4 regions of the Vibrio orientalis CIP 102891 genome follow, and region 3 is predicted to be linked to each of the others. Evidence: predicted binding sites of a transcription regulator. Region 3 holds the regulator's gene; each other region holds the start of a gene.
What was found. The regulator PurR, encoded in region 3, represses purine synthesis genes. The targets are predictions, from matches to a motif close to TNANGNAAACGTTTNCNTNA.
Positions count from the first base shown of each region.

Region 1: purL (phosphoribosylformylglycinamidine synthase) is a predicted target of PurR. The motif match lies at 2,846-2,865, and genes of this name have one in related genera.
Region 2: glpX (class II fructose-bisphosphatase) is a predicted target of PurR. The motif match lies at 4,179-4,198, and genes of this name have one in related genera.
Region 4: purE (5-(carboxyamino)imidazole ribonucleotide mutase) is a predicted target of PurR. The motif match lies at 2,854-2,873, and genes of this name have one in related genera.

Region 1 covers NZ_ACZV01000005.1:196,804-202,723, reverse strand. The annotation lists gene purL (phosphoribosylformylglycinamidine synthase) at 1-2,682, opposite strand, end outside; gene mltF (membrane-bound lytic murein transglycosylase MltF) at 3,000-4,523, shown strand; gene VIA_RS22365 (hypothetical protein) at 4,737-4,874, shown strand; gene tadA (tRNA adenosine(34) deaminase TadA) at 4,918-5,454, opposite strand; gene VIA_RS11440 (AbgT family transporter) at 5,678-5,920, opposite strand, start outside.
Region 2 covers NZ_ACZV01000005.1:2,354,474-2,360,393, reverse strand. The annotation lists rRNA gene VIA_RS21515 (23S ribosomal RNA) at 1-2,285, shown strand, start outside; rRNA gene rrf (5S ribosomal RNA) at 2,373-2,489, shown strand; tRNA gene VIA_RS21505 (tRNA-Asp) at 2,522-2,598, shown strand; gene glpX (class II fructose-bisphosphatase) at 3,112-4,119, opposite strand; gene zapB (cell division protein ZapB) at 4,433-4,675, shown strand; gene metF (methylenetetrahydrofolate reductase) at 4,759-5,649, opposite strand; gene VIA_RS21485 (bifunctional aspartate kinase/homoserine dehydrogenase II) at 5,869-5,920, opposite strand, start outside.
Region 3 covers NZ_ACZV01000005.1:447,333-453,252, forward strand. The annotation lists gene glgA (glycogen synthase GlgA) at 1-1,115, shown strand, start outside; gene VIA_RS12585 (alpha/beta fold hydrolase) at 1,267-2,070, shown strand; gene VIA_RS12590 (putative signal transducing protein) at 2,080-2,385, opposite strand; gene VIA_RS12595 (TVP38/TMEM64 family protein) at 2,385-3,077, opposite strand; gene VIA_RS12600 (TfoX/Sxy family DNA transformation protein) at 3,221-3,814, opposite strand; cyclic di-GMP riboswitch class I at 3,948-4,035, opposite strand; gene purR (HTH-type transcriptional repressor PurR) at 4,180-5,187, opposite strand; gene torD (molecular chaperone TorD) at 5,398-5,920, opposite strand, start outside.
Region 4 covers NZ_ACZV01000003.1:243,514-249,433, reverse strand. The annotation lists gene dprA (DNA-processing protein DprA) at 1-35, shown strand, start outside; gene VIA_RS03270 (DUF494 family protein) at 38-517, shown strand; gene VIA_RS03265 (DNA topoisomerase family protein) at 533-1,114, shown strand; gene VIA_RS03260 (5-(carboxyamino)imidazole ribonucleotide synthase) at 1,159-2,292, opposite strand; gene purE (5-(carboxyamino)imidazole ribonucleotide mutase) at 2,297-2,782, opposite strand; gene tsaC (L-threonylcarbamoyladenylate synthase type 1 TsaC) at 2,977-3,534, shown strand; gene hemF (oxygen-dependent coproporphyrinogen oxidase) at 3,556-4,473, shown strand; gene aroE (shikimate dehydrogenase) at 4,549-5,382, shown strand; gene VIA_RS03235 (DUF1488 family protein) at 5,382-5,648, shown strand; gene VIA_RS03230 (gamma carbonic anhydrase family protein) at 5,641-5,920, opposite strand, start outside.

The DNA of each region.
Region 1 (5,920 bases), 250 kb from region 3:
GATAACTTGATCTTTCGCTACTAGAGCTTGAACGCCCTCGTAGAAACCTTTTAACTGTGCTGCATTGTCTACGTCTGCTGGTTTATCACCAAGCTGCTTGTAAACCTGAGCCAATGCCGTTGCGCCTAGACGGTTCTTACCGTTACCTAGGTCGATAAGTACTAATGAAGTATCACCTAGTCCTTCCAAGGTCTCAGGAGTGCGAAGTTGAGGAGTAATTGTCTTACGCACATCTTCAACGCGAGCAAACGCAGTAATTACTAGAGAAAGTGGCGACGTTACTTCTTTCTGCTCGCCATTTTCTTCCCACTTAGTCTTCATCGACATTGAGTCTTTACCCACCGGGATAGTTAGACCAAGCGCAGGACATAGCTCTTCACCGACCGCTTTCACCGCTTCGTAAAGACCGGCATCTTCACCTGGGTGACCGGCTGGAGACATCCAGTTCGCCGACAGTTTAATGTGTTTGATATCGCCGATGTTGGTTGCTGCGATGTTGGTGATTGCTTCACCCACCGCTAGACGAGCCGATGCACCGAAGTCTAATAGAGCCACTGGCGTGCGCTCACCCATTGACATAGCTTCACCGTGGTAAGTGTCGTAGCTTGCTGCCGTTACTGCGCAGTTAGCAACAGGCACCTGCCATGGACCAACCATTTGGTCACGAGCAACTAGACCTGTAACCGTGCGGTCACCAATCGTGATAAGGAATGTTTTCTCAGCAACCGTTGGAAGACGTAGAACACGCTCAGCCGCTTCGTTTAGCTCGATGCCGTCACGGTCAATTGCTGGATTGTTCGCTTTTAGCGTTATCGCATCACGGTGCATCTTAGGCGTCTTACCAAGAAGAACGTCCATAGGCATGTCGATAGGCGTGTTGTCGAAGTGTGAATCTTCAAGTTTCAGTTCACGCTCTTCTGTTGCCACACCTACTACTGCGTATGGTGCGCGTTCACGCTTACAGATAGCATCGAATACTTCCATATTCTCTGGCGCAACTGCCATTACGTAGCGTTCTTGAGATTCGTTACACCAGATCTCAAGTGGGCTCATACCTGGTTCGTCGTTTGGTACGTCACGCAGTTGGAAGATACCGCCACGCTCACCATCATCGACAAGCTCTGGCAGTGCGTTAGAGATACCGCCCGCGCCCACATCGTGGATGAATGCGATTGGGTTTGCATCACCTAACTGCCAACAACGGTCGATCACTTCCTGACAGCGACGCTCCATCTCTGGGTTCTCACGCTGTACAGATGCAAAGTCTAGGTCTTCTGCTGATTGGCCAGATGCCATTGAAGAAGCAGCGCCGCCACCAAGGCCGATGTTCATCGCTGGACCACCTAGTACAATTAAGCTTGCACCAACTGGGATCTCTTTCTTCTGAACGTGCTCGTCACGGATGTTACCCATACCACCAGCAATCATGATTGGCTTATGGTAACCACGAACTTCTTCGCCTGCGTGAGAGTTTACTTTCTCTTCGTAAGTACGGAAGTAACCCAGTAGGTTTGGACGACCAAACTCGTTGTTAAACGCCGCGCCGCCTAACGGGCCTTCTAGCATGATGTCTAGAGCGTTAACAATGCGGCCTGGCTTACCGAAATCTGTTTCCCATGGCTGTTCAAAGCCAGGAATACGTAAGTTAGACGTTGTAAAACCAACTAGGCCAGCTTTTGGTTTACCACCAATACCTGTCGCGCCTTCGTCACGGATTTCACCACCAGAACCTGTAGAAGCGCCCGGCCAAGGAGAAATAGCCGTTGGGTGGTTGTGCGTTTCCACCTTCATTAAGATGTGCGCTTTTTCTTGGTTATAACCGTACTGGCGAGTTTCTGGATTCGGGAAGAAACGACCCACTTCAGAACCGACCATCACAGCTGCGTTATCTTTGTACGCAGACAGCACGTTTTCTGGCGTCGTTTCAAATGTGTTCTTGATCATCTTGAACAGCGACTTCTCTTGCTTAACGCCATCGATAGTCCAGTCTGCGTTGAAGATCTTGTGACGACAGTGCTCTGAGTTCGCCTGAGCAAACATCATCAGCTCGATGTCGGTTGGGTTACGATCTAGCTTGTTTACGAAGCTATCGTACAAATATTCGATTTCATCATCGGCAAGTGCAAGACCTAGGGTAACGTTTGCTTTTTCAAGCGCAGCGCGACCACCGGCAAGTAGGTCAACGTCTGCGACCGGTGCAGGCTCTGCCACTTGGAAAAGTGCCGCTGCTGAGTCGAAGTCAGTGAAGATAACTTCCATCATGCGGTCATGAAGAATCGCTTTAAGCTCAACCAGTTGAAGTTCAGAAAGGTCAGATGATGTTTCGATGTAGTAAGCTGTACCGCGCTCTAGACGAGCAACTTTAGCTAGGCCACAGTTATTCGCGATGTCGGTAGACTTAGAAGACCATGGTGAGATAGTACCAGGGCGAGGCGTCGCAAGTAGAAGCAGACCTCTTGGCTCATGCTCTTCACCATTCTCATCAAAGGAAAGTGTTGGACCGTAAGTCAGTAGTTTTTCTAGTTTATCAACTTCAGACGTATCTAGGTCTGCGGTTAGATCAGCAAAGTGCGTAAACTCAGCGTAGATACCTGTTACAGGTAGGCCTAGTTCACGACAAAGCTCTAGAAGCTTATTAACACGAAATTCAGATAGAGCTGGGGAGCCACGAAAAATTCTCATGTACTTAGGTCTCTTATGCAATTGATTAAGGTGATATTGGAATAAATTCAGTGGGTTAGACTGTTTTACTTCGAAGCTATTCCCGAAGATTTTCGAACCTATGCCGATTCCACCTCTTCATTGCGAGCGCATTATATAGCAATTGTTTTTGTGATGTAACACCAAAAGCAACCGTTTGCGTCATTTTTTTCGTCAATTTTGAAATTCGACAGAAAACGCTATTTATTGTTCTCTATTACTAAGAGTTACTGTGATTGTCTTGCCTTGTTATACCACTTTGATATAAATGCCCTACTGGATGTATGAGATTGCCGTGAATGAAGAAGCATTACCTAACCCAACTAAAATCACTCTGTTTATTATTTGCCAGCGCCTTGGTGCTATCTGGCTGCCAAATCGAATCAGAACCTAAGAGTGATCTAGATTTAATTAAAGAACGTGGCGTATTGCGCGTGGGGACGTTGAACAACCAACTCTCTTACTATATCGGCCCCGATGGACCTGCCGGTCTGGATTATGAACTGGCGCGTGAATTTGCCAATGAGCTTGGCGTGCAACTTGAAATGAAACCAGCCTATCGTATTTCTAGCCTGTATCCTGCACTAGAAAAAGGCGAGATCGATATCATCGCCGCAGGATTGAGCCAATCTCCTGAGCGTTTAAAATCATTTCGACCGGGTCCGGCTTACTACTACGTCAGCCAACAAGTGATTTATAAGAAAGGAAACTGGCGTCCTCGCAATCTAGAACAATTATTGGATAGACAAGCAAAACTGATCGAAGAGAACGACGGCAAAGATGTCTTGAGTATTGTTAGTGACTCTCACTTCAACCAAACGTTGACTGCGATTAAAGCAGACCACCCAGACTTTTCTTACCACATAGACCCGAACGCCGATGTAAACGATCTCCTCAAGAAAGTTTCTAAAGGCGAACTGCGTTTTACCTTGGCAGACTCTGTTGAGTTATCACTGTCTCAGCGTATTTACCCAGACGTCGCGTTAGCATTCGAGTTAACAGAAGATCAGCCGATTTCATGGTTTTTAAGCAGATCACAAGATGAGAGCTTATACGGCTTACTGATTGAGTTCTTTGGCAGCATTAAACAATCTGGACACTTAGCCTCACTGGAAGAAAAGTACATCGGTCACGTGGGTAGTTTTGACTATGTCGACACTCGCGCCTTCATTCGTGCATTGGATTCAAAACTTCCGAAATGGTCACCACTATTTAAAAAGTATTCCGATGAATTTGACTGGCGCTTAGTCGCCGCGTTGGGTTATCAAGAATCCCATTGGAACCCGACAGCAAAATCGCCAACGGGTGTGCGCGGCATGATGATGCTTACACTACCGACAGCGAAGAGCGTAGGCGTTACCGATCGACTCGATCCTGAACAGTCTGTCCGCGGTGGTGTTGAGTACTTACGTAGAATGGTGTCACGTATTCCTGACTCAATCGAAGAGCATGAAAAAATTTGGTTTGCACTAGCGTCTTATAACGTTGGTTACGGTCATATGATGGACGCTCGCCGCTTGACGAAAAAACAAGGCGGTAACCCAGATGCTTGGTCTGACGTAAAAGATCGCTTGCCGCTACTTCGTCAGAAGAAATACTACAGCCAAACTCGCTATGGCTTTGCTCGAGGTGATGAAGCACGAAACTATGTTGAAAACATTCGCCGCTACTACCAGAGTATTATCGGTCATGTTGAACAACAAACAGCAAACAATGACGATGTTAACATCGATGATCTGAAGGTAATTCAGATAGCTGACATGGCCGTTTCTGGCGCCTCTGCCGCATCATCGGCGGAACAAACTATCAGCGAAGAACAATAGACTCATCTAAACTAAGTGCGCAGCTTTGAACAAAGATTGCGCACTTGAATTCTTTTGATCTAACCCAAACATAATATCGTGTCCAAGATCACTTGCGAAGTTTCTTAAAACAGTAACAATTGCAGTGTATAAATCCCGTGTTGTCGGAATATCAATGACCTTTGCGCTATTCCGTATCTGATTTGATTTTAACTCTAAGTAGGAGGTTGTTTTATGGCTAGACGTAAAATGCAGTCAAAACGCCTTAATAAGACTGTTGCCGCAAACCGCCGCAAGCGTATGCTCAGCAACAACAAAAAAAAGGTGATTGCACGTCACCGCGCATTTATGCAACTAATCACAGAAGCATAATCCTGAGAGCAAACATCTACTCATAAGATGTTTGCTTAAAAACCTACCCTTCTTTTTCCTGCCCTGATTTAATTTCAAGTATTTGCATCGCCTTACGTTCTTTCTTCTTCTCTTTGCGTCGACGCTTAAAGAAAGCTTGAAGTTGAACTCGGCATTCATCCTCTAATAACCCTTTTTCAACATCCGCATAGTGATACGCCGCTTGATGTTCAAACAAGTTAAGTACTGTTCCCGCCGCCCCGGCCTTCAAGTCTGGTGCCCCAAACACAATACGTTTCACTCGACTGTGTAGCAGCGCTCCGGCACACATAGGACAAGGCTCTAGCGTCACGTAGAGTGTCGTATCGAGCAGTCGATAATTCTCTAGAACCTCACCCGCCTTTCGGATGGTCTGCATTTCCGCGTGGGCGGTTGCATCGTGCTGACCGATAGACTCATTCCAACCTTCCGCAATGATTTCACCATCTTTAACCAACACAGCGCCAACTGGCACTTCACCTTGTGTTTCAGCGTGTGCCGCCAGCTCCATCGCTCGACGCATAAATCGTTCATCTTGAGGGGTAAATTGAGATTCTGACAAAGAAAACTCCGGTTATATGAGTAGACGACTAGAGATAGTAAATTCTACCTCTATGAAAGGGGAAGTAAAAGCCGGACGCAGAACCAAACAAAGCTATCTGGTTTAGATTTTCCCGCGGCCAAAAAAGAAAGCGCCAGTCTTTCGACCAGCGCTTTTGAGTTTCGAATACCTAAATAGTTGGTGTAGCGCAGTTAACAACGCTACAGCGCAAATATGACGGTCTTTACATCGTGTATGTGTAAGGCGCTTGGATACCTAGAGGAATGCCTAGCATCCAGTAAGCGACTAGGAAGATTGACCAACCGATTAGCATTGCAATCGAGAATGGCATCATCAGTGATGCTAGTGTACCGATACCTGTCGACTTCACGTAACGCTGACAGTAAACAACCACAAGTGGGAAGAATACCATTAGAGGAGAAATGATGTTCGATACAGAGTCACCAACACGGTAAGCCGCTTGCGA
Region 2 (5,920 bases), 1.9 Mb from region 3:
GGAGCCGTAGAGAAATCGAGTCTTAACTGGGCGTCGAGTTGCTGGATATAGACCCGAAACCAGGTGATCTAGCCATGGGCAGGTTGAAGGTTGAGTAACATCAACTGGAGGACCGAACCGACTAATGTTGAAAAATTAGCGGATGACTTGTGGCTAGGGGTGAAAGGCCAATCAAACCTGGAGATAGCTGGTTCTCCCCGAAATCTATTTAGGTAGAGCCTCGGACGAATACTACTGGGGGTAGAGCACTGTTAAGGCTAGGGGGTCATCCCGACTTACCAACCCTTTGCAAACTCCGAATACCAGTAAGTACTATCCGGGAGACACACGGCGGGTGCTAACGTCCGTCGTGGAGAGGGAAACAACCCAGACCGCCAGCTAAGGTCCCAAATTATTACTAAGTGGGAAACGATGTGGGAAGGCTTAGACAGCTAGGATGTTGGCTTAGAAGCAGCCATCATTTAAAGAAAGCGTAATAGCTCACTAGTCGAGTCGGCCTGCGCGGAAGATGTAACGGGGCTAAGTAATAAACCGAAGCTGCGGCAATGTAGTTTACTACATTGGGTAGGGGAGCGTTCTGTAAGCCGTTGAAGGTGAGTTGTAAAGCTTGCTGGAGGTATCAGAAGTGCGAATGCTGACATGAGTAACGATAAAGGGGGTGAAAAACCCCCTCGCCGGAAGACCAAGGGTTCCTGTCCAACGTTAATCGGGGCAGGGTAAGTCGACCCCTAAGGCGAGGCCGAAAGGCGTAGTCGATGGGAAACGGGTTAATATTCCCGTACTTCTTATAATTGCGATGGGGGGACGGAGAAGGCTAGGTGGGCCTGGCGACGGTTGTCCAGGTTCAAGTGCGTAGGCTTAAGAGTTAGGTAAATCCGGCTCTTTCTAAGGCTGAGACACGACGTCGAGCACCTACGGGTGTGAAGTCATTGATGCCATGCTTCCAGGAAAAGCCTCTAAGCTTCAGATTATAAGGAATCGTACCCCAAACCGACACAGGTGGTCGGGTAGAGAATACCAAGGCGCTTGAGAGAACTCGGGTGAAGGAACTAGGCAAAATGGTACCGTAACTTCGGGAGAAGGTACGCTCTTGTCGGTGAAGTCCCTTGCGGATGGAGCTAACGAGAGTCGCAGATACCAGGTGGCTGCAACTGTTTATTAAAAACACAGCACTGTGCAAAATCGTAAGATGACGTATACGGTGTGACGCCTGCCCGGTGCCGGAAGGTTAATTGATGGGGTTAGACTTCGGTCGAAGCTCTTGATCGAAGCCCCGGTAAACGGCGGCCGTAACTATAACGGTCCTAAGGTAGCGAAATTCCTTGTCGGGTAAGTTCCGACCTGCACGAATGGCGTAATGATGGCCACGCTGTCTCCACCCGAGACTCAGTGAAATTGAAATCGCTGTGAAGATGCAGTGTACCCGCGGCTAGACGGAAAGACCCCGTGAACCTTTACTACAGCTTGGCACTGAACATTGACCCTACATGTGTAGGATAGGTGGGAGGCTTTGAAGACGGTACGCCAGTATCGTTGGAGCCGTCCTTGAAATACCACCCTTGTAGTGTTGATGTTCTAACATTGACCCCTGAATCGGGGTTGTGGACAGTGCCTGGTGGGTAGTTTGACTGGGGCGGTCTCCTCCCAAAGAGTAACGGAGGAGCACGAAGGTGGGCTAAACACGGTTGGACATCGTGTGGTTAGTGCAATGGCATAAGCCCGCTTGACTGCGAGAATGACAATTCGAGCAGGTGCGAAAGCAGGTCATAGTGATCCGGTGGTTCTGTATGGAAGGGCCATCGCTCAACGGATAAAAGGTACTCCGGGGATAACAGGCTGATACCGCCCAAGAGTTCATATCGACGGCGGTGTTTGGCACCTCGATGTCGGCTCATCACATCCTGGGGCTGAAGTCGGTCCCAAGGGTATGGCTGTTCGCCATTTAAAGTGGTACGCGAGCTGGGTTTAGAACGTCGTGAGACAGTTCGGTCCCTATCTGCCGTGGGCGTTGGAAGATTGAAGGGGGCTGCTCCTAGTACGAGAGGACCGGAGTGGACGAACCTCTGGTGTTCGGGTTGTGTCGCCAGACGCATTGCCCGGTAGCTAAGTTCGGAATCGATAACCGCTGAAAGCATCTAAGCGGGAAGCGAGCCCTGAGATGAGTCTTCCCTGACCCCTTGAGGGTCCTAAAGGGTTGTTCGAGACTAGAACGTTGATAGGCAGGGTGTGTAAGTGCTGCGAGGCATTGAGCTAACCTGTACTAATTGCCCGTGAGGCTTAACCATACAACACCCAAAGGGTTTTGATGGACTCAATACAAGAATATTGAATGTGTTAAGAACTTAAACAGCTTTCCGAATTTTAAGAATTTGCTTGGCGACCATAGCGATTTGGACCCACCTGATTTCCATGCCGAACTCAGAAGTGAAACGAATTAGCGCCGATGGTAGTGTGGGGTTTCCCCATGTGAGAGTAGGACATCGCCAGGCTTTAAATTTAGACTCTAGAGTCTAACCAGTGCGGAGCGGTAGTTCAGTTGGTTAGAATACCGGCCTGTCACGCCGGGGGTCGCGGGTTCGAGTCCCGTCCGCTCCGCCACTTATTCAGACAAAGCCCTAGCAGAAATGCTAGGGCTTTTTCGTCTGTATAGGGTTAATTTGGTCTGTGACCAACGAGTCCCGCTTGCCTGCAAGCCCAGCCATCTGCCACTTATTTAGAAAGCCTAGTCTTACGACTAGGCTTTCGTCGTTTATGAATGCATATTTTAGAAGCCCGTTGCTGACGCAACGGGCTTTTTGCGTTTAAGAGGTAAGGAATAGTGCTAGCTCTCTATAGCGCTTCTTGGAGCTGAGAAATTGCCTTCCTTCGGTCTTTGACTGACACATTGTCATTCCATAGAACGACGAAGGAGTGAGTAGGGGATCTCATTGATTTTTCGACTTACTTCAAGCGAACTCTCTACTGTTGACGCCTCACTAGTGAGCATAGCTGTCTAACTCATCGAAACAAAGTAGGTTGACACTAAGTGCTAACCTCTAATAATTTCTCGTTTCTCGACAACAAAAAAGGCCAGCTCATGCTGACCTTCTGTTAATGCTAGTGGTTGCCCTATTAAAGGATAATATCTCTTACTTCAGGATCTTTACGCTCTAAGTAGTGAATTGACTTAATACGACGAATCGTACGGCAGCGACCACGGATGAGCAGTGTTTCGGTAGTTGCGATATTGCCTTGACGAGTGATGCCTTCAAGTAGATCACCTTTTGTAATACCGGTCGCTGAGAAAACAACGTTATCACTGCGCGCCATATCTTCCATCGTTAGAACAACATTAGCTTTTACGCCCATCTCTTCACAGCGTTTCAACTCAGCAGCGCCATAGATACGGTTTTCTTCGCTGTCACCTTTTACTTCATGGCGCGGAAGTAGTTGACCATGCATATCGCCATCTAGTGCGCGAATAACTGCCGCAGAGACTACACCTTCAGGAGCGCCACCGATGCAGTACATTGCATCGACTTCACTGTCCGGCATACAAGTTAGGATAGAAGCGGCGACATCGCCATCAGGTACGGCGAACACTCTTACGCCCATTGCTTGCATCTGTGCAATCACTTCATCGTGACGAGGCTTAGCTAGGGTAATAACAACCAAGGTATCTAGTGTTTTGTTTAGTGCCTTAGCGATGTTCTCTAAGTTTTCTTTTAGCGGCTTATTCAGGTCGATGCAGCCTTTTGCACCTGGACCTACTACCAACTTTTCCATGTACATGTCTGGTGCTTTAAGGAAACTGCCTTTCTCGCCTGCAGCCAGCACAGCAAGAGCATTTGATTGACCCATTGCTGTCATGCGCGTTCCTTCAATTGGGTCTACTGCAATGTCGACTTCGTCACCACCTACACCGACTTGCTCACCGATGTAGAGCATTGGAGCATCATCGATCTCACCTTCACCAATTACGATCTCTCCGCTGATCTCTGTTTTGTTGAGTAAGGTACGCATGACTTCTACTGCTGCACCATCAGCTGCATTTTTGTCGCCTCGACCAAGCCATTTGTAACCAGCTAGTGCTGCGCCTTCGGTAACTCGAGAAAATGCCATTGCTAAATCGCGTTTCATGATGACTCCAAAATTCAAGGAAAGAGAAAAATAAAAAACGGCAGAATTTTAGCATATCAAGAAGGAAACGTTTGCTTTTTTAATTGAACGACCATTGAACTGCATCAATCTAGTGGGTTAAATTGGTCATTGAGATTAACCAGCTCCCTAGATGTAAGGTGATTGTCAATTTGCGCTGTTTTTTTGACCGAATGGTGCAAAATATCAAATATAGGGAGTGTTTATCAGCTCTCGGCTGAGTAGAATGGAACAAAATAGGTTTTGCTACATCAGTGGTCAAAACCCTTATCCGAATAAATATAGGTAGGCTAAGATGTCTTTTGAAGTACTAGAACAACTAGAAACTAAAATCCAAACTGCAGTAGATACTATTGCCCTTCTACAGATGGAAGTTGAAGAGCTTAAAGAAGAAAAAGAAAAGCTAGCAACTGAAGCGAACGAACTACGCGAAAACCGTCAAGAGCTAGAGCAGAAAGCTCAACAGATGCAACAAGAGCACACTGCATGGCAAGAGCGCATCCGTAACCTACTAGGTAAAATGGATGAAGTAGAGTAATTGATACTTTACTTGAGTAGATCGAAAAGGCCGAACGTAATGTTCGGCCTTTTTGTTTTGAGTGGGATTTTTTGAGGCTTAGCTTAGCCTTGAGGGCGAACCCCCAGTGTATGACATAATGCGTAAGTCATCTCTGCGCGGTTTAGAGTATAGAAGTGGAAGTCTTTGACTCCTTCACGGCTTAGTGTTCTTACCATATCGATTGCTTGGCTAGCACCCACTAGCTGGCGGGTCGTTGGATCATCATCCAGCCCTTCAAATTGTTGCGCCATCCAGCCAGGTACTTTTACATTGTTCATTGCAGCGAAACGTGACGCTTGCTTAAAGTTCGAAACAGGTAGGATGCCCGGGACGATTTCTACATCGATGCCTGCAGCAACACTGCGGTCACGGAAGCGTAGGTAGCTTTCAACATCGAAGAAGAATTGAGTGATGGCGCGGTTAGCACCAGCGTCCACTTTACGTTTTAGGTTTAGCAGGTCTGCTTGAGCACTCTTTGCTTCAGGGTGGACTTCTGGGAAAGCCGCAACGGAAATATCAAAATCATGGCGTTCTTTCAATAGTGTCACTAGGTCAGATGCATACATTTCAGGCGCGCCGCCACCCGGTGGAATATCACCACGCAGAGCCACAATGCTTTGGATGCCATTTGCCCAGTAATCGTCAGCAATCTGGATAAGCTCTTCGCGTGAAGCGTCAATACAGGTTAGGTGCGGTGCTGCTACTAGACCTGTTTGATCTTTGATTTCTTTGATGATTGAATGAGTTCTGTCGCGCTCACCTGAATTTGCGCCGTAAGTAACAGAAACAAATTTAGGTTTGAGAGTTTTTAAGCGGTGTACTGAATTCCATAGAGTCTCTTCCATTTTTTCACTGCTTGGTGGAAAAAACTCAAATGACACATTGATATTGTCAGACAGTTCAGCGATATTCTGATTTAAAGCGTCAATATGACTGGCGTGTGTGTATCCCATCTTACTCTCCCTGTGGCCATCAGTGCCAAAAACTCAAAAATCCAAATCGACGTTTAGACGTCTATATGTCTACAGAATGTATTGAATACGATTTAATGTCAACCGTACGATTATGAATTTTTCTCAAGTTAATTATGAGTGAAGTTCAAGTTGAGTTGAAATCGATTCATGATGAGAGAGGAAGAGTATTAGGCGCAGTGATGACTGCGCCTATTTTGCTTAAAGTAAGCTAGAAAGGAGATTGAGATCCGACTGAATTGCCCCTGCGGTG
Region 3 (5,920 bases):
CCTTTTTTAGCGCCGCCTGTCTCGATATGTTACCTAAATTAGGTTTTAAGCCTGATATTGTTCACGCTAATGACTGGCATACTGGTTTTGTACCTTATCTGCTAACGCATCGTTACGGTAATGATGCGTTCTTTTCTGCGACGAAGAGTGTCCTCTCAATTCATAACGCGGTATTCAAAGGTGTCTTTAGTTATGACGAGTTACAGGTACTTCCTGAGATGCATACTCGTTACGCGCCAGATGCTGCTGTTAGTCCTACTCATGTCACCATGCTGCGTGCTGGTGTGCTTAACGCAGATAAGGTTAACGCCGTTAGTCCGACCTATGCTCAAGAGCTGAAAACAGAGTTAGGTAGTCACGGTATGGCTGCTGAGTTTCAGCAACGAGCTGACGATCTTGTCGGCATACTCAACGGTTGTGACTATTCGGCATGGAACCCGCAAACAGATTCCTTGTTACCTGCTAACTATAAAGCCAATCGCCAGAGTATGGTGCGTGGTAAGAAGGCATGTAAGAAAGAACTGCAGCAACGTGTCGGTTTACAGACCGAAGATGTCGCGGTCTATGGCATGGTCTGTCGTCTGACGAATCAAAAAGGTATTCACTACTTGTTACCTATTCTTTCAGATTTTCTGAAGCATGATGTTCAAGTTGTGATTGTTGGTACCGGAGACCCAGTCTTAGCTTCTCAGCTCAAAGACATTGCAGCCAAACACAGTGATAAGTTTGCTTTTGTCGAAGCGTACAGTAATGAACTTGCGCATCTCGTTGAAGCAGGCGCTGACTTCTTTATTATGCCGTCAGAATTTGAGCCATGTGGCTTAAATCAAATCTACAGCATGGCCTACGGCACTTTGCCGATTGTGCGTGGAGTAGGTGGTTTACGTGACAGCGTGAATGATTACGATGCTGACCCGCAAAACGCGACCGGCTTTATCTTTGACCAGCCAGAGCCTTATGCATTGCTAAACGTCCTGCAAAGGTCATTGCTTCTCTATGCTCAGCAACCGAATGAGGTTAAACGAGTGCAGTTATACGCCATGGAGCAAAACTTCTGCTGGAACAAGGCCGCAGATGAGTATTTGGAGCTTTATCACTCTGCTCTTAATTGTTAATAAAAAAGGCGCATAACAGCGCCTTTTTTTGTCTCTTTTTGCAGCTTATTTGCACAAACTTGAACAAGAAATGATGTGTTCAGACTTCATTCCTTCTATGTTTATGATACTCTCCTAACCAATCTAAATTCAGAGCACAATTCAATTCACTATGAGCGAGTCTTTACTGTTTCACAAAACCTTTGCGCACCCTACCAGTGATGAGTGGGTGGTATTTGTGCATGGTGCTGGGGGCAGTTCATCGATTTGGTTTAAGCAAATAAAGGCGTATAAGCAGCACTTTAACTTGCTGCTGATTGACCTGCGTGGACATGGTAAATCGAATCAACTACTCAAAGAATTGATTGCCAATCGTTACACGTTCAAAGCAGTAACCATTGATATTCTTAAGGTGCTCGACCACTTAAAAATCCGCTCTGCTCACTTTGTTGGAATGTCGCTTGGTACCATCATTGTTCGCAATGTTGCTGAGCTTTCGGCGGAACGTGTTAAGTCGATGGTGCTAGGTGGCGCTGTAACTCGCTTGAATACCCGCTCGCAGGTGTTGGTAAGGTTGGGCAACATGTGTAAGCACATTGTCCCTTATATGTGGTTATACAGCCTATTTGCTTATATCGTTATGCCACAGCGAGCTCAGAAAGAGTCTCGTCACCTGTTTATTCGGGAAGCAAAGAAGCTGTGCCAGAAAGAGTTTAAGCGTTGGTTTATTCTCACCGCTGAAGTCAATCCATTAATGCGTTACTTCAAAGATAGAGAGTTATCAATACCAACGCTCTACTTAATGGGTGATAGGGACTACATGTTCATTCAGCCTGTCAAAGAAATGGTTGCCGCACACAGTGACAGTCAGTTACGTGAGATTGAAAACTGCGGTCACGTGTGTAACGTTGAACGCCCCGATGAGTTTAATCAACACTCGATTGCTTTCATTAAAGAGCAAATCGACACTAAATAATTAGGCTGATTATGGTGTGACGCTACCACACTGCCAACATGCACCAAACTGACCTTCATTCTGCTCTCCACACTGATCGCATTGCCAATCTTGCTTTTCTTGCTCAGATTGAAACTCTCTAATAATTTCAGATGCCTTCGCACTGTCACGTTGATCAAACAGCCATATGTATGGCTCGCTGCTCTCGCCAAATGGGATCTCTCCTTGTAAGCCGAAGATACCTTCTCCGCGTACCTCACAGTCGATAGATTGAGATTTAAGAAGCTCACAGATGATATGAGCTTCGGTTGGCGTTACGGCTGAAAATACCTTCATCAAACATTTCCATTCGAAGCGGATGGCTCAGTTCTAAATTTTGCCATTATCCATTTCGCGATAACCGGGAATAGACCGAGCAGAGCAAACGACGCGAGCACGGTTGGGGAGACGATACCAGAGAGAGAGTCGATCTGAGCAAGCTGAGTACCTGCGTTGAGGTATACCGCTGTACCGGGAAGCATACCGAGTTGGCTTATTAAATAGAAACGCACAGTTGCGAGAGGGGTTAGGCCCATCAGTAGGTTGATCAGAAAGAAGGGGAAGACAGGAATCAATCGCAGTGAAAACAGATAAAAAGCACCGTCACGTTCCACACCTTGGTTGATGGCATTAAGTTTGTCGCCAAACTTAGCTTGTACCCAGTCACGCAGTAAGTAACGACTGCTTAAAAAGGCAAGGGTGGCACCAATTGTACTAGCAAAAGAGACTAGGACTAGACTTGTCCAAAAACCGAATAGGGCAGCGCCAAGTAGAGTAACGACCGCTGCTCCTGGAATAGAGAAGGCCGTAATTGCAACGTACGCAATAAAATAACTCGCTGCGGCAACGACAAAATTATCGGAGATAAAAGCCGCCAATTCTGCTTGCTGCGCTTTGGCATTATCTAAGGTTAGGTACTGGCCAAAGTTCACACCTAACAAAACGATGAGTGATACAAAGATAACGCCAAGTATGAGTTTTTTATTCATGTGCTGCTCCATCAAGAATCATGGCCGATTAAAACAAAGTGTTAATAGACTAGACAGGGAAAGCAAGCAGTAAATTTCAACAAAGAAAAAAAAGTCAGCGTAATTGCTGACTTTTTATAAAGGAATAGAAATTGTGTGGTCGATTAATGACTTAATTGGCTGAGCAATTCTTCACGTCGGCTGTGAGGGATTACAGACCAATGTGTGCCGTGAATCGCGCCCTCTAAAGCCCAAAGCAACTCAACGTTAACTTCTGAAGAGTGCGAAGATTGAATGGCTTTAAATGCGTTTACAGAACCGGTTTCCTCTAGGTTCTCAACGCTATCAATCCCGGCTTTCTTTAGCATTCGTTCGGTTGCTAGCCTTAAGTTAGGCAGATCTTTTAGGCGATTAGGTTTCGCTTTTGCTTGCTTTGTCTTTTCGCTGTTAGCTGCCCTTAGAGCAGCTTGGCCAATCTCAAGCGTATTTTCCTGATTCTCAAACCAATCATCGCTGAGGGCGAAGTACTTGGTTACGACAGGGAAGCCACGTTTTTTATAAACGTAAGGTTCTAAGCTAAGAGATTTAAACTGCTTTGCAAGTACGTCATCTGCCCGAACGTGCAACTTATCATTGACGACTAATGCAAACATAGTGTCGTCGGCAAAAATACCGAAGCCACCAAACATTGAGCGAGACTTGATTAGGCCTAACGGCTCAAATAGTCGCATTGAGTCTTTTAGTATTGGTTTATCCATGCTGTGTATTCTCGGTGTATATGTATACGCCACCAATTCAGGTCCGAGAGAGTAGCAAATTTTGCAGGCATATTGTCAATCAGGTGTCATACGATTGCTAGTAATTACAATCTGACGAGTATGCATATTTACCATCGGCAACCCCGCTACCAAACAATTAACTTGTTGAAGGCCGGAGGCTTTGCGTCCCATCCTTTCGAAATGGTTTGCCCTGTTCGTGGCATAATCGAACAATAATAAGCATAAATGGATTTTGGGCTGAGAATCACGTCTCTATAGGATAAATGTGATCTTGCTTCAATAAATAGGCTCAGTTGATACACTTAGTCAATATAGTTCTATTGACTAAGTGTTTGTCAAATAAGTTATTTCTTAATGTTCTGTACGGTATTTCGTTCAACAATTTCTGGATGCATTTCAAAGATACGCTTCTCGTGCTCTTTGTCTTTTATGCGCTCTAGTAGAATCTCAAAGGCGTTTTTGCCCACGCGACGTTTTGGTTGGTGAACGGTAGTCAGCGGCGGCGAGAAATACTCTGCAAGTTCAATGTTGTCGTAACCGATAACGGACATATCTTCAGGGATGCGAATACCTTTCTGCTGAAGACGGCTCATTAAGCCAAGTGCCATGGTATCGTTGAAACAGAAGATTGCGCTTGGCTTGTTATCCATTGCTGCGATTTGGTCTGCTGCGAGTACCGCAGTATCACACTCGAAGTTACCTTCTAGAATCCAATCTTCGTTAACTGGAAGGCTTGCTTCGTTCATCGCGCGCTTAAAGCCACGGATACGCTCCTGACACGCTGCTTTTTCAAAGTGTCCACTTAGGCAGGCAATATCGGTGTGACCATGCTCAATCAGGTATTTAGTCGCTAAATAGCCACCTTCTTCTGAGTTGTCGATGATCTTATCTGCTTGAGAGCTCTCAGGACCCCAATCCATAACCACTTTTGGAATATCTTTGTGGCGATCTAGCATCTCGCTCAGTTCTTCCGTTAAGTCAGAACACATGACAAGAATGCCGTCTACACGCTTTTCAGCCAGCATACGAATATAGTCGCGTTGCTTTTCGTAGATACCACCTGTGTTACACAAGATCAGCGTGTAGCCTTGACGGTAACAATAGCTTTCAACACCATCGATAACTTCTGAGAAGAAAAGGTTTGTTGACTGAGTCACCAGCATACCGATCGTACGCGTGGTATTACACTTCAGGCTACGTGCAACAGCACTAGGTGCGTAGTTTAGTTCTGTCACTGCTTCCATTACTTTTTCTTGAGTAGCTTCAGCAACAAAGCGCGTTTTATTAATTACATGTGACACAGTTGTCGTTGATACACCAGCAAGGCGAGCAACGTCTTTAATAGTGGCCATAAGGTTCTGTCCTGTCGATGACTGCCGCGGAATTATATTCAGTTTAGAATACCGAGACAGAAAGTATCAGAAACACAAAAACCGCTCTATTTAGCGGTTTGTATTTGATTCGTTTGTTTTTATCGTTTGCGGTCACAATTTTAGACCGCAAAACTCTTAAGAGCAAACAAAAAACGCTAAAGCAACCTGCCGGAGGTCACAATGTTGTCTTTATTCGCCTAGCAGATAGCTACAGTCTAAAGCTAAGAAGGCAACAGCAAATGCGCTGATGGCAGAGTAGAAACCGAACTCATCAAATTTCTGGCATTTGTCAGAAAATTGCGGCATCCAGCTAAGCAGGTGCTGACGAATGAACTGCTCTTGGGTTGCAAAAGCTTCTTCAATCTTAGTTTCGTCCTCTGCTTCATTTGAACGAATGATCAAGTTACCCAAGAAATCGAGCTCAATCGCAATGTGATCTGCTGGTTCGTTGAGGTTTTTATCCACCGCAACGCCATGCTTAGCCATCACTTCCTCCATCTCTTTAGCTGGAGTATCGTTGAGCAGGCCTGACTTGCCGATATACATCGATGCGTATGGTAGTGCCGAGTCTTTATCTGACTTTAAGAAAAGATCACAAAAATCAGCCGCTAGCTCAAGTTGCGCATCTTCACGATCCATAAGACGGTTTAGTGCATCAGTAATACGGTCAATTGACGGCTTGAGTTGCTCATTTTCCCCCAGTCCTGTTAGA
Region 4 (5,920 bases), on a different contig from region 3:
TTTCCGGTGGCTATATTCGAAAGGGGAGGGGCTAGCTATGATGATGGATATCCTAATGTATCTGTTCGAGACTTACATCCATAGCGATGCGGAGTTACAAGTCAATCAAGATGAGCTAGAAGAAGAACTTCTTCGTGCTGGTTTTCATCAAAAAGACATCTATAAAGCCCTTATCTGGCTAGAAGAGCTAGCGGCATTGCAGCAAAGTGAAACTCACTCTGCAATCTCTGTGTGCAGCACTTCCAATTCGACTCGTATTTACACTAATAAAGAGTGTGAACGCCTATCGATTGAATGTCGTGGCTTTTTGACCTTCCTTGAGCAGGTCAATGTACTGACGACAGAAACTCGTGAAATGGTCATAGATCGTATTATGGGTTTAGAAACCGATGAGTTTGAGTTGGATGATCTGAAATGGATTGTCTTGATGGTACTGTTTAATGTGCCGGGCAATGAAAATGCTTATACGCTTATGGAAGAGCTGTTGTATACCAAAGAGCAAGGTATTCTTCACTAATCTTCATGGGTCGATATGAGTAACAAGATTGATCAGACACTGTTTTCAGCGCATGAACATGCGTTGGAACATCAGTCATGTCCTAAATGCCAAGCGGAGCAGCGTGAAGGTGAGCTTCAGCTTCGTCACGGCAAGCATGGCGCTTTCCTTGGTTGTAACCAATATCCTGAGTGTGATTTCATTAAGCCCCTACATCAAAACGATGGTCATATCGTTAAAGAGCTAGGCGTACCATGCCCTGAGTGTGGTAATGAATTGGTATTGCGTCAGGGACGCTACGGTATGTTTATTGGTTGCAGTCACTATCCTAGCTGCCATCACATTGAGTCTCTTGATCAGCCTAAACAAGAACAGGCTCCGCAGACGCACTCGTGCCCTGAATGTCATAAAGGCCAGTTAGTTGAGCGTAAAACCCGTTTTGGTAAACTGTTTTATGCTTGCGATAACTACCCTAAGTGTAAGTTTGCCGTCAATCAGCCACCGGTCGCGGGTAAATGTGAGAAATGTGGCTATCCACTATTGGTTGAGAAAAAGCTCGCCAGTGGCGATAAGCTGCAATGTGCAGACCGAAAGTGTCACCACATTCAACAAGATTAAAAAAAACGGCGCTAAGTGCGCCGTTTTTTGTTTGCTTGACGAAGTTATTCAGAAAAATTGGCGGCAAACTCATGTACCGCAGGGAAAGCGTCTTTATCTAAACTGTCTGCAAGTGTGCAAAGCTTACGCTGCAGTTCTCCGCTGTAGTCACCACAAACGTTGATATGGCCCATCTTACGACCCGCACGCTTCTCTTTGCCATACCAATGAATATGGCAACCATCCATTTCAAGCACCGCTTGAGGAAGAGTATCTTCACCAAGAATGTTGATCATCGAAGTGGAGCGAATCAGCTTAGTTGAGCCTAACGGCAGTCCGCATACGGCGCGCAGATGGTTCTCAAATTGACAGGTTTCGGCACCTTGTTGTGTCCAGTGGCCAGAGTTGTGCACGCGTGGGGCAATTTCATTCACCAGTAGCGTACCATCGACGTCAAAGAATTCTAGCGCTAGCACTCCGACATAGTTGAGCTTGTTGGCAACTGCGGTGAACATCTGCTTGGCTTGCTGTTGAAGCTCAGTATCGGCAATCGCGGTTGAAAGTGTCAGCACACCATTGGTATGCACGTTTTCTGCAAGTGGGTAGACGGCAACACTGCCATCTTTAGCGCGCGCACCGACCAAAGACACTTCGCGACTAAACGGGACGAACTCTTCAGCAACAATTGCTTGGGTCTCGGTAGCGGCGATACATTCTGCCATTTCTGCCCAAATACTGTCTGCCTGAGTTGGATCTTTTAGTCGCCATTGCCCTTTACCATCGTAACCACCCAAGGCACTTTTTAGCACCATCGGAATGCCGACATGTTCAATCGCGCGGTCAAAGTCTTCACGGCTGTTGATGACATAATATGTAGCATTACGTACACCCGCATCATCAAGTAGTCCTTTCTCAATACGGCGATCTCCGCCAGCCTTGATAGCATCGCTTGATGGAAGGAACTTACCGCTTTGCTCACAGACCGCAAGAATGTCGTGAGGGATATGTTCGAACTCCGCTGTGATTACATCGGCTGTTTCAATCGCATTCTCTAGGCCGTGACCAATCACGCTCTGAGTTAATGGGTGAACGACACTTTTACTACCAACATCGTAAGCAGAAATTTCAATGTTCAGAGGAGCGCCTGCCAAAGACATCATACGAGCCAATTGACCTGCACCAAGCACTAAAACATGCATTGCATTAGTCCTCTGCTGGATTTGGGTTGGCTAGAACCGTTTCAGTTTGCTCACTGCGGAACGCTTCGACCTTCGCCATCACTTCTTCATCGTGAGTGCCAAGGATTTGCGCCGCTAGAATACCCGCATTGGCTGCGCCAGCTTCGCCGATAGCTAACGTACCTACTGCAATACCTTTTGGCATTTGCACGATAGAGTAGAGTGAATCTAGACCGCTCAGTGCGCGTGACTGTACAGGTACACCAAGCACTGGTAGTGAAGTGAAGGCTGCCGCCATACCCGGAAGGTGTGCAGCGCCGCCAGCCCCCGCGATGATCACTTTAAGACCACGCTCTTTAGCACTAGTGGCATAGTCTGCAAGAAGTTGAGGTGTGCGATGCGCAGAAACCACTTTCGTTTCGTACTCAACGCCGAATCTGTCTAGCATTTCTGCTGCTAGTTTCATTGTTGGCCAATCTGATTTAGAACCCATGATGATACCGACTTTCATCTCAAACTCCTTCAAAGCTGCGTAGAATTGGTGAGCAAATAATTTGAGCGCATTATACGGGGATTTCATCACTAAGCAAACGTTTGCGTCAGGTTTGAATGAGCAGATGAAAGATTGCCACTTAAATAGCTTTAGTCACGACTTACGATTATTTGTACACTTAACCTAAACCGCGAATCAAATAGGATGCTTAGGTGAGTAACTTTGAGCGAGCACTCAGTGCACTAAAACAGGGTGAAGTGATCGCCTATCCAACAGAAGGCGTGTTTGGGGTTGGATGCGATCCAGACAACCCTAATGCGATAAAGAAGCTACTCGAACTTAAACAACGCCCGGTAGAAAAAGGGCTTATCCTGATAGCCGCTAATTACCAGCAACTGTTGCCTTATATTGATCAACAAGCTTTGAGCGCCGAACAGTTAGAGCGAGTGCAGCAAACTTGGCCTGGGCCTGTCACTTGGATTATGCCAAGTAGTGATAAGGTCTCTAATTGGGTGTCGGGGCAATATGACTCGATTGCCGTGCGTGTGACTGATCATCCTTTAGTACAAAAAATGTGTAATGCATTTGGAAAGCCGCTAACCTCTACCAGCGCGAATTTGACTGGCGAGCCTCCATGCGTAACAACCGAACAAGTTTATCAACACCTTGGTGATAAATTGGTGGCGGTGCTAGAAGGGCAAACGGGTGGTCGAACAAACCCAAGTGAAATTCGTGATGCAAGAACCTCACAAGTATTAAGACAGGGTTAACCCTGCAATAAAGGAAGTCGAATGTCAGCGATAGATAAACTAGCAGTAAAACAATTTCTCATGACGCTTCAAGACTCTATTTGTCAGCAACTAGAGCAAGCCGATGGGAGCGCAGTATTTGTAGAGGATGAATGGCATCGTGAACCCGGAGAGAAATTGGGTGGTGGTGGTCGAACTCGAGTAATGAAAGAAGGAGCGGTGTTTGAGCAAGGTGGCGTTAACTTTTCTCATGTACAAGGAAAAGAGATGCCAGCTTCAGCAACAGCGCATCGACCTGAGCTTGCAGGGCGTCGCTTTGAAGCCATGGGCGTGTCATTGGTTATGCACCCTAATAACCCATATGTTCCAACCTCGCATGCTAATGTTCGTTTCTTTATTGCTGAAAAAGAGGGTGAAGAGCCTATTTGGTGGTTCGGTGGTGGTTTCGATTTAACGCCGTTTTATCCTTTCGAAGAAGACGCGCAATATTGGCACAACACCGCGAAGGAAGTGTGCGCGCCATTTGGTAATGAAGTCTACTCAGAGCATAAAGCTTGGTGTGATAAATACTTCTATCTTCCACACCGCGATGAAACCAGAGGCGTCGGTGGTCTTTTCTTTGATGACCTCAACCACTGGGAGTTTGATAAGTGCTTTGAGTACATTAAAGCGGTTGGTCAAGGTTATACGGACGCCTATCTGCCGATAGTAGAGCGCCGCAAAGAGACTGAATACGGTGAACGTGAACGTCAGTTCCAACTCTATCGCCGAGGTCGTTACGTTGAATTTAACCTAGTGTTTGACCGAGGCACTCTGTTTGGTCTGCAGAGTGGTGGTCGTACTGAGTCTATTTTGATGTCGATGCCACCATTAGCGCGCTGGGAGTATGCTTACCAAGTTGAGCCGGGTTCACCTGAAGCGGAACTGTACGATCATTACCTCAAACCAAGAGAGTGGTAAGACTTTCTTCAATATATAGATAGTGATAGGGTCAATGTTTCGCATTGGCCCTTTTTTAGTTTGCAGGTAAAGGAAATGACTCAGCAAATAGATCGTTATGCCGTTTTTGGTAATCCCATCTCACAAAGTAAATCGCCTTTTATTCATACCCTATTTGCTCGTCAAACCAATCAGTCATTGACCTATACTGCAGAAAGCCCAAACAAAGATGCCTTTCAACAAGCGGCGTCTGAGTTTTTTGCTCAAGGTGGTAAAGGTTGCAATGTTACCGTTCCATTTAAGGAAGACGCTTATCGCTTTGCTACTCGACTAACTGAACGAGCGCAGTTGGCTGGGGCGGTGAATACACTGAAGAAGCTTGATGATGGTGACATTATTGGTGATAACACCGATGGTGAAGGGTTGGTGCAAGACTTACTTCAATATCAGGCGCCTTTAAAAGGAGCTCGAATTTTACTTATTGGTGCTGGTGGTGCCGCGCGTGGCGTTATTAAGCCACTGTTAGATCAGCAACCCGCTGAGATTGTTGTTACCAACCGAACCTTTGCCAAAGCGCAACTGCTGGCCGAAATGTTTGCACCGTATGGAGCGCTAAGCGCTTGTGAGATGAGTGAAGTGAAGCAGCCGTTTGATGTGATTATCAATTCTACCTCTTCTAGTTTGAGTGGGGAGCTACCAGACATATCAGCAGCAATCTTTACTGAACAAGCTGTCGTGTATGACATGATGTATGGCGCGGGGAAAACCACTTTCAATCAATGGGCACATGAGCATGGGGTGGTGCGAGTTTTCGATGGGCTTGGGATGCTTGTTGGTCAGGCTGCAGAAAGCTTTATGCTCTGGCGTGGTTTAAGACCGGGTACAAAGCAAATTTTGCGTGAACTTAGAAAGAACCTTGAGGGGCTGTAATGAATCAATCGATTTTATTTCCGGATATCCAATCCTGGGATGAAGAAAAGCAAGCAGTGCTGTTTTCTGCTCAACAGTCGGGAGCCTTGATTCAATGTCTCGTTGATAAACAAGAGTTAGAAAAGCTATCAGGCCAAGTAATTGGCAATGCACAGCAAGCTCTGGAAGTCTTTTCACAATATCGATTCGATCTTGAAGAGCTTGCTGAAGAACTGATCGAAGAAGAAGAGTTCAATTCACAAGGTAATATAGAGGTGGTTAGCTAATCTCTTTAACCTCGTGAAGGTAATCTTCTTTGTTCTGCACATAGTTGTCTGCCGACTTCTGTAAGAAAGCTCGTTCCTTATCATTAAGAGGGCGAGCTTGCTTGACCGGGCTTCCAACATAAAGGTAACCGCTTTCAAGTCGCTTTCCTGGTGGTACTAGACTGCCAGCGCCAATCATCACCTCTTCTTCTATAATAGCTGCGTCTAACACGATCGCACCCATACCGACTAAAACGCGATCTTTAATGATACAGCCATGCAGCATTACCTTG